Diaphorobacter ruginosibacter: one gene and its partner. The protein of the gene in region 1 interacts with the protein of each later gene in a pairwise test. Links are inferred from orthologs where the notes say so. Each region holds a gene or a part of one and is shown in the gene's direction. Other genes may lie near its edges.

Region 1 (3,847 bases):
GAAGGTGCGGCCGCCGAGTTCCACGCTGGCGTCGCATTCCGAGCGGCTTTCCACTCGGCACTTGCGGGGCAGCAACAGGACGTTGTCGTAGTCAAAAATTTCCATGAGATCCAAGCTCCTGACAGTTCATTGAAGAAAAGGGCGCTTGGTCCGGCGGCCGGCTCTCGTGCGAGGCGAAGGCAGTGCTTCGGGCACAAAAAACCGGGCCAAGAAATCTTGGGCCCGGTGATTGATTCTAATTGGATTTCGATGCCTTTGAAAGCCGCAGGCCGCCGTGTGGCTATTGCAGGAGCGGCGCGGGATCGCAAAGCCCGCCAAATGCGTGGCGACGCACGGGCTTTCTACAATGGAGGCATGGTTCCACAAGACATGTTTTCCGCGCCGTCGACAGGCCTTTTCGGTGATCCTCAGCCCGTGGCCGGGCAGGCGCAGTCCCCGCTCCTCCAGGGACTGAACGACGAGCAGCTTGCCGCCGTCACGCTGCCCGCAGGCCATGCCCTGATTCTGGCCGGTGCAGGCTCGGGCAAGACGCGCGTGCTCACCACGCGCATTGCATGGCTGCTGCAGAACGGCTATGCCAGCCCGGGCAGCATCCTCGCGGTGACGTTCACGAACAAGGCCGCTAAGGAAATGCTCACGCGGCTTTCCGCGATGCTGCCGGTCAATGTGCGGGGCATGTGGATCGGCACCTTCCACGGCCTGTGCAATCGGTTGTTGCGCGCGCATCACAAGCTGGCGGGCTTGCCGTCGACCTTCCAGATCCTGGATACACAGGATCAGCTCTCCGCGATCAAGCGCCTGTGCAAGCAGTTCAATGTGGACGAGGAGCGTTTTCCGCCGAAGCAACTGGCCTACTACATCGCCAACTGCAAGGAGGAGGGCATGCGTCCGGGCGATGTACCTGTGCATGACGCGGACAGCCGCAAGAAGGTGGAGCTGTACCAGCTCTACGAGGACCAGTGTCAGCGTGAAGGCGTCGTCGATTTCGGCGAACTGATGCTGCGCTCGTTCGAGCTGCTGCGCGACAACGACCCGGTGCGTGAGCATTACCAGCGGCGATTCCAGCACATCCTCGTCGACGAATTCCAGGACACCAATCGCCTTCAGTACGCGTGGCTCAAGCAGATCGCGGGGGACCTGGTGGGGGGCCGGCTGCAGACGCGCGGCAGCGTGCTGGCGGTGGGAGACGACGACCAGAGCATCTATGCCTTTCGCGGTGCACGCGTGGGCAACATGGCCGACTTCGTGCGCGAGTTCGAGGTGCAGCGCCAGATCAAGCTGGAGCAGAACTACCGCTCCTACAGCAACATCCTCGACTCGGCGAACGAGCTCATATCGCACAACAGCCGCCGCCTGGGCAAGAACCTGCGCACCGACCAGGGACCGGGTGAGCCCGTGCGCGTTTACGAGGCGCCCAGTGACCTGGATGAGGCGCAGTGGATGGTCGACGAGATCAAGCAGCTGGTGAAGAACGACGGCTTCGAGCGACGCGAGATCGCGATCCTCTACCGCAGCAATGCACAGTCGCGCGTGATCGAGTCGGCGCTGTTCAACGCGGCGGTTCCCTATCGTGTGTATGGCGGCCTGCGGTTCTTCGAGCGCGCGGAAATCAAGCATGCGCTGGCCTATCTGCGCCTGCTCGAGAACCCGAACGACGACACCAGCTTCCTGCGGGTGGTGAACTTCCCGCCGCGCGGCATCGGTGCGCGCAGTATCGAGACGCTGCAGGATGCGGCGCGCAGTGCAGGTTGCTCGCTGCACGATGCGGTGAGTGCGGTGCCAGGCAAGGCCGGCGCGAACCTGGGTGCCTTCGTGGCGATGCTCGATGTGCTGCGCGAGCAGACGCAAGGTCAGAACCTGCGCGGCATCATCGGCCAGATGCTCGAGACCAGCGGCCTCATCGAGCACTACCGCAACGAGAAGGAAGGCGCGGATCGCATCGAGAATCTGGATGAACTGGTCAACGCCGCCGAGAGCTTCGTCACGCAGGAAGGCTTTGGCCGCGATGCGGTGGCATTGCCGCTGGACGAACAGGGCGGGCCGCTCACGCAGAGTCCCGCGAGCCAGGGGCTGGATCCCTCGCTGCCGATGCTGAACGAACCCTTGAAGAACGCCCGCGCGGCTGCCGGCGGCATCGTGGACGCCGACACCGGCGAGACGCTGTCGCCGCTTGCCGCTTTTCTTACGCATGCAGCGCTGGAGGCCGGCGACAACCAGGCCCAGGCCGGCCAGGATGCGGTGCAACTGATGACCGTGCATGCGAGCAAGGGGCTCGAGTTCGATGGGGTGTTCATCGGCGGCCTTGAGGAGGGATTGTTCCCGCACGAGAATGCGATGAGCGACCGCGATGGCCTGGAGGAGGAGCGCCGCCTCATGTACGTGGCGATCACGCGCGCGCGCAAGCGGCTCTACCTGAGCCATTCGCAGACGCGCATGCTGCACGGCCAGACGCGCTACCACATCAAGAGCCGCTTCTTCGAAGAGCTTCCCGAGGGCGCGCTCAAGTGGCTCACGCCCAGGCAGTCCGCCTTCGGTACCTATGCACCCGAGTCAGGCTCGGGCGGCTATGGCGCAGGTCGCTACGGCTCGCGTGGAGGTCACGGAGGAGGGTATGGCGGCGGCTTTGGCGGCGGCTTCAAGTCCGAGACATTTGCAAGCCCCCCCGTGCCGCAGCAGAAGGCCGAGCCATCGCATGGACTGAAGGTCGGCACGCCGGTGTTCCACAACAAGTTCGGCGAAGGCAAGGTGCTTGCGATCGAAGGCGCAGGCGATGATGCGCGCGCGCAGGTGAACTTTCCGCGCCACGGCACCAAATGGCTGGCGTTGTCGGTGGCCAAGCTCACCATCGTCGATTGATCACCTCGGCGCCTCGCGGCGCTGCTATCTCTGTATCTATATGGGAAGGCAGCGCACAGCCGTGTGAGGCATGGCCAGCTTTTCGGCATAGAGGCCCTTGCGCTCGGGCAGCAGCAGGGCTCCCAGTCCGCTCATGACCACCACTTCCGACCCTGGCTGAACCTGCCGGTAGCACTTGTCGAGCGATGCCAGCGTGTCGCTCAGCAATTGCCCCTGTGCCTGCTGCGCGGGATTTTTCTTCAGGGCCTGTGCATGGCGGGTCAGCCATTCCGAATAGGCGGCCAGCGTGGCTTCCGGCAGCTTCGCCCTTTCGTCTTCGGGAACCATGCGCTCATACAGCATCTTGAGACTGTCGTCTCCCGCCTGCCCCATCACGAGCACCGCGTTGTAGTGCACCTCATAGGCCTGCTCTCGGTAGATCACCTGATCGATCGCGTAGCGGAGTCGTCCTTTTTCGCCCCCGAGAGATTGAATCAGCTCGCGCGCAGCGGCGCTGTTGGGATCGCTCGCCAGTTGAACCTCCAGCGCCGACGAGATCTGCTCGTCGCTGGGATAAAAAATGGCCTGCGGGCTGAACGACGCAGGGCTCGGAGAACACGCTGTCAGTGCAAGCAGCGCGGGAAATATGCTGAGGGTGAGAGCGATATTCTTTGATGAATGGCAGATATTTGTGAAAATATTGTGAATATTCTTCATGCGATTAGTCATTGCATTGAGGGAGGTGATTGAAAATCATGACATCGAATCGCAGATGAATTCGAATTCGTCGGATTTCATTATCTGGAAGATAGAGGGAGTATTAATATTTTTGCATCCTCATATGTCATGAATTGTTTTAAAGATTGACCGTTCATCTCGTTTTATTCTCTTGGTAAGCCACGTTAGTTTTTGTAAGCCATTGATTGTGAAGGCTGCTTTCACGGCTTTGTGACAGCTATCGATGAATTCCCCTCTATGGCTGCGATTTATGACAGAGATCCGCTGCGAGGAA
Region 2 (3,610 bases), 1.2 Mb from region 1 along the record:
GGTCGATTTCTCGAAGTTCGGCGCGATCGAGCGCAAGGATCTCTCGCGCATCAAGAAGATCTCGGGTGCGAACCTGTCGCGCAACTGGGTGATGATTCCTCACGTCACCAACAACGACGAGGCCGACATCACCGAGCTCGAAGCCTTCCGCGTCTCCACCAACAAGGAGAACGAGAAGAGCGGCGTGAAGGTGACCATGCTCGCCTTCGTGATCAAGGCGGTGGTCGCGGCACTCAAGAAGTTCCCCGAGTTCAACACCAGCCTTGACGGCGACACACTGGTCTACAAGCAGTACTACAACATCGGCTTCGCGGCCGATACGCCGAACGGCCTGGTGGTTCCGGTGCTCAAGGATGCCGACAAGAAGGGCATCATGCAGATCAGCCAGGAAATGGGCGAGCTCGCCAAGAAGGCGCGCGACGGCAAGCTCGGCGCGGCCGACATGCAGGGCGGCTGCTTCTCGATCTCGTCGCTCGGCGGCATCGGGGGCACGCACTTCACGCCGATCATCAATGCGCCGGAAGTCGCGATCCTGGGTCTGTCCAAGGGCCAGATGAAGCCGGTCTGGGACGGCAAGCAGTTCGTGCCGCGCCTCACGCTGCCGCTGTCGCTGTCATACGACCACCGCGTGATCGACGGCGCTGCCGCCGCACGCTTCAACGCCTACCTGGGCGCGGTGCTGGCGGACTACCGCCGCATCATCCTGTGATCGAAGGGAGCTGTATCCATGGCAATCATTGATATCAAGGTTCCCGACATCGGCGACTTCAAGGACGTCGGCGTGATCGAACTGCTGGTCAAGCCCGGCGACACCGTGGCGGTCGAGCAGTCGCTGATCACCGTCGAGTCCGACAAGGCCTCGATGGAGATTCCCTCGAGCCATGCCGGTGTGGTCAAGGAGCTCAAGGTCAACGTGGGCGACAAGGTCAACCAGGGCTCGGTCGTGCTGACGCTCGAGGCTGCCGAAGGCGCGGCTGCGGCTTCCGCTCCGGCACCTGCTGCCGCCGCACCAGCGCCCGCTTCGGCGCCTGCGGCATCCGCACCCGCACCCGTTGCCAGCAGCTTCGGCGGCGCGGCCGATCTCGACTGCGACGTGGTCGTGCTCGGCGGCGGCCCCGGCGGCTATTCCGCGGCATTCCGTGCCGCCGACCTGGGCCTCAAGGTCGTGCTGGTCGAGCGCTACAAGACGCTGGGCGGCGTGTGCCTGAACGTGGGCTGCATTCCCTCGAAGGCGCTGCTGCATGTGGCGGCGGTGATGGACGAGGTCAGCCACCTGGCGGCCCTGGGCATCGACTACGGCGGTGCACCCAAGGTCAACGTGGACCAGCTGCGCGGCCACAAGGAGAAGGTCATCGGCAAGCTCACCGGCGGCCTGGGCCAGATGGCCAAGATGCGCAAGGTGACGATCGTTCGAGGCTACGGCAATTTCGTGGGAGCCAACCACATCGAGGTGGAGGAAACCACGGGTGACGGCCAGGAGAGGGCCGGCGTGAAGAAGGTCGTGCAGTTCAAGCGCGCCATCATCGCCGCGGGCTCGCAGGCCGTGCACCTGCCGTTCATGCCCAAGGACGAGCGCGTGGTCGATTCGACCGGCGCACTCGACCTGAAGGCCGTGCCCAAGCGCATGCTGATCCTCGGTGGCGGCATCATCGGCCTGGAAATGGGCACGGTGTACTCCACGCTGGGCGCACGCCTGGACGTCGTCGAGATGATGGACGGCCTGATGCAGGGCGCTGATCGCGACCTCGTGAAGGTCTGGCAGAAGATGAACGCGCCGCGCTTCGACAACATCATGGTCAACACCAAGACCGTGGCGGCCGAGGCAACACCGCAAGGCATCAAGGTCACGTTCGAGCCCGCCAAGGACGGCGTCACGGTTCCCGAGCCGCAGACCTACGACCTGGTGCTGCAGGCCGTGGGCCGCACGCCCAACGGCAAGAAGATCGGCGCGGAGAAGGCTGGCGTTTCGGTGACGGACCGCGGCTTCATCGATGTCGATATCCAGATGCGTACCAACGTGCCGCACATCTTCGCGATCGGCGACATCGTGGGCCAGCCGATGCTGGCGCACAAGGCCGTGCACGAAGCGCACGTGGCCGCCGAAGTCATCGCGGGTGAACTGCAGGGCAACAAGGAACTGGCATCCGCCGCCTTCAACGCCCGCGTGATCCCGAGCGTGGCCTACACCGATCCGGAAGTGGCATGGGTGGGTCTCACCGAAGACCAGGCCAAGGCACAGGGCATCAAGGTCAAGAAGGGCCTGTTCCCCTGGGCGGCATCGGGCCGGGCGATTGCCAACGGCCGCGACGAGGGCTTCACCAAGCTGCTGTTCGACGATTCCCCCGAAGCCCATGGCCACGGCCGCATCCTGGGTGGCGGCATCGTCGGCACGCATGCGGGCGACATGATCGGCGAGATCGCACTGGCCATCGAGATGGGCGCGGACACCGTGGACATCGGCAAGACGATCCATCCGCACCCGACGCTGGGCGAATCCATCGGCATGGCTGCCGAGGTGGCTCACGGCTCGTGCACGGATGTGCCGCCGCAGAAGAAGTAAGCAGGGTTCCTCCCTTGCTCCGAGAAAAGCAGCTTCGGCTGCTTTTTTTGTTCCTCGCGGAATACCGGGTCTTATGGTGTTGCGTGACGAATGGAACCGTGCTGCTTGGGTTGAGAGTCTTCGTTTGGAGGTGCTGATATGGCCCCTCATACTTTGTTGCAAAGGCTTGCCGTACGCGTGTACTGTCTTCGCCTTTGCGTCGCGTCTGAGGGGCCATCTCAGCATTGGGGTGACCAGTTCATGGCGGGCGCGCGCTGCGCAGGCTGTCGTCTGGTAGGCTTCGCGCTCAGCTTTCATCAGGCGCCAGTTGCTGGCGCAGGGTGGCGAGTATTTCCTCGGACAGCGCGGGGTTGCCGGCGGCGGTGGCGCGTGCAAGCACCAATGCGCCCACCATGCTGCTGAGCGTCGCGATCGTGCGGGCGCGCGTGGCTGCGTCATCGCCCTCGAGAATGCGCATGAAGCGCTGGATGTTGCGCTCGACCCCCTGGGCGAAGACTTCCGACATCTCGGGTCCTGCCCGGGCGGCATCTGCCGCGAGCGCTGCAGCGGGGCAGCCTTCCCCGGGATGATCGCGGTGGCTGGCAGAGAGATAGCTGTGCACCAGCGTGTGCAGTTTCGCAGCGGGGGCCGTGTCCGAAGACGGCGGCTCCAGTCCCTCCAATGGCGTGATGGTCCACTCGAAGGCACGCAGGCAGGCCTCGCGGGCGAGGGCGTCCTTGGACTCGAAGTGCCGGTACAGGCCGCCATGGGTCAGCCCTGCATCGCGGGTGATCTCCGCCACGCCCACGCCATCCAGTCCCTTTTCCCGGTACAGGCGCGCGGCTGCCTCCACGATCCCTTCGCGGTTTTCGGCTGCTTGGGTTTTACTTACTTTCATGCGTTAGATGATACTCATCATCAAAACTCCATTATGATGATGATCATCATCAATAAACCAAGCTCAGCACACATGGTGCGCTGAGGGCGGGTGCAAGAAAGGTACAGCATGGATCGACGGGTCGTCATCACCGGCCTAGGGTTGGTATCTCCCCTGGGATGCAATGTGGAACT

What was found.
Region 2: the proteins of H9K76_RS03955 (region 1) and lpdA interact in binary tests that used the Escherichia coli proteins (3 or more experiments, as listed by UniProt). The link is inferred for Diaphorobacter ruginosibacter from one-to-one orthologs.

Annotation. Positions count from the first base shown.
Region 1 is NZ_CP060714.1:872,523-876,369, forward strand. What follows is about bases 1-3,105. They hold H9K76_RS03955 (UvrD-helicase domain-containing protein), read left to right. Parts: upstream 1-354; coding sequence 355-2,856; downstream 2,857-3,105. Other genes in these bases: H9K76_RS03950 (GMP reductase), read right to left, coding at 1-105; H9K76_RS03960 (hypothetical protein), read right to left, coding at 2,893-3,105. Also shown: more of H9K76_RS03960, read right to left, coding at 3,106-3,564. UniProt on the Escherichia coli protein: A helicase with DNA-dependent ATPase activity. Unwinds DNA duplexes with 3'-5' polarity. Translocates on single-stranded DNA with 3'-5' polarity. Initiates unwinding more efficiently from a nicked substrate than double-stranded DNA.
Region 2 is NZ_CP060714.1:2,095,362-2,098,971, forward strand. What follows is about bases 276-3,143. They hold lpdA (dihydrolipoyl dehydrogenase), read left to right. Parts: upstream 276-727; coding sequence 728-2,560; downstream 2,561-3,143. Other genes in these bases: aceF (dihydrolipoyllysine-residue acetyltransferase), read left to right, coding at 276-709; H9K76_RS09580 (TetR/AcrR family transcriptional regulator), read right to left, coding at 2,847-3,143. Also shown: more of aceF, read left to right, coding at 1-275; more of H9K76_RS09580, read right to left, coding at 3,144-3,437; fabF (beta-ketoacyl-ACP synthase II), read left to right, coding at 3,546-3,610. UniProt on the Escherichia coli protein: Lipoamide dehydrogenase is a component of the glycine cleavage system as well as of the alpha-ketoacid dehydrogenase complexes.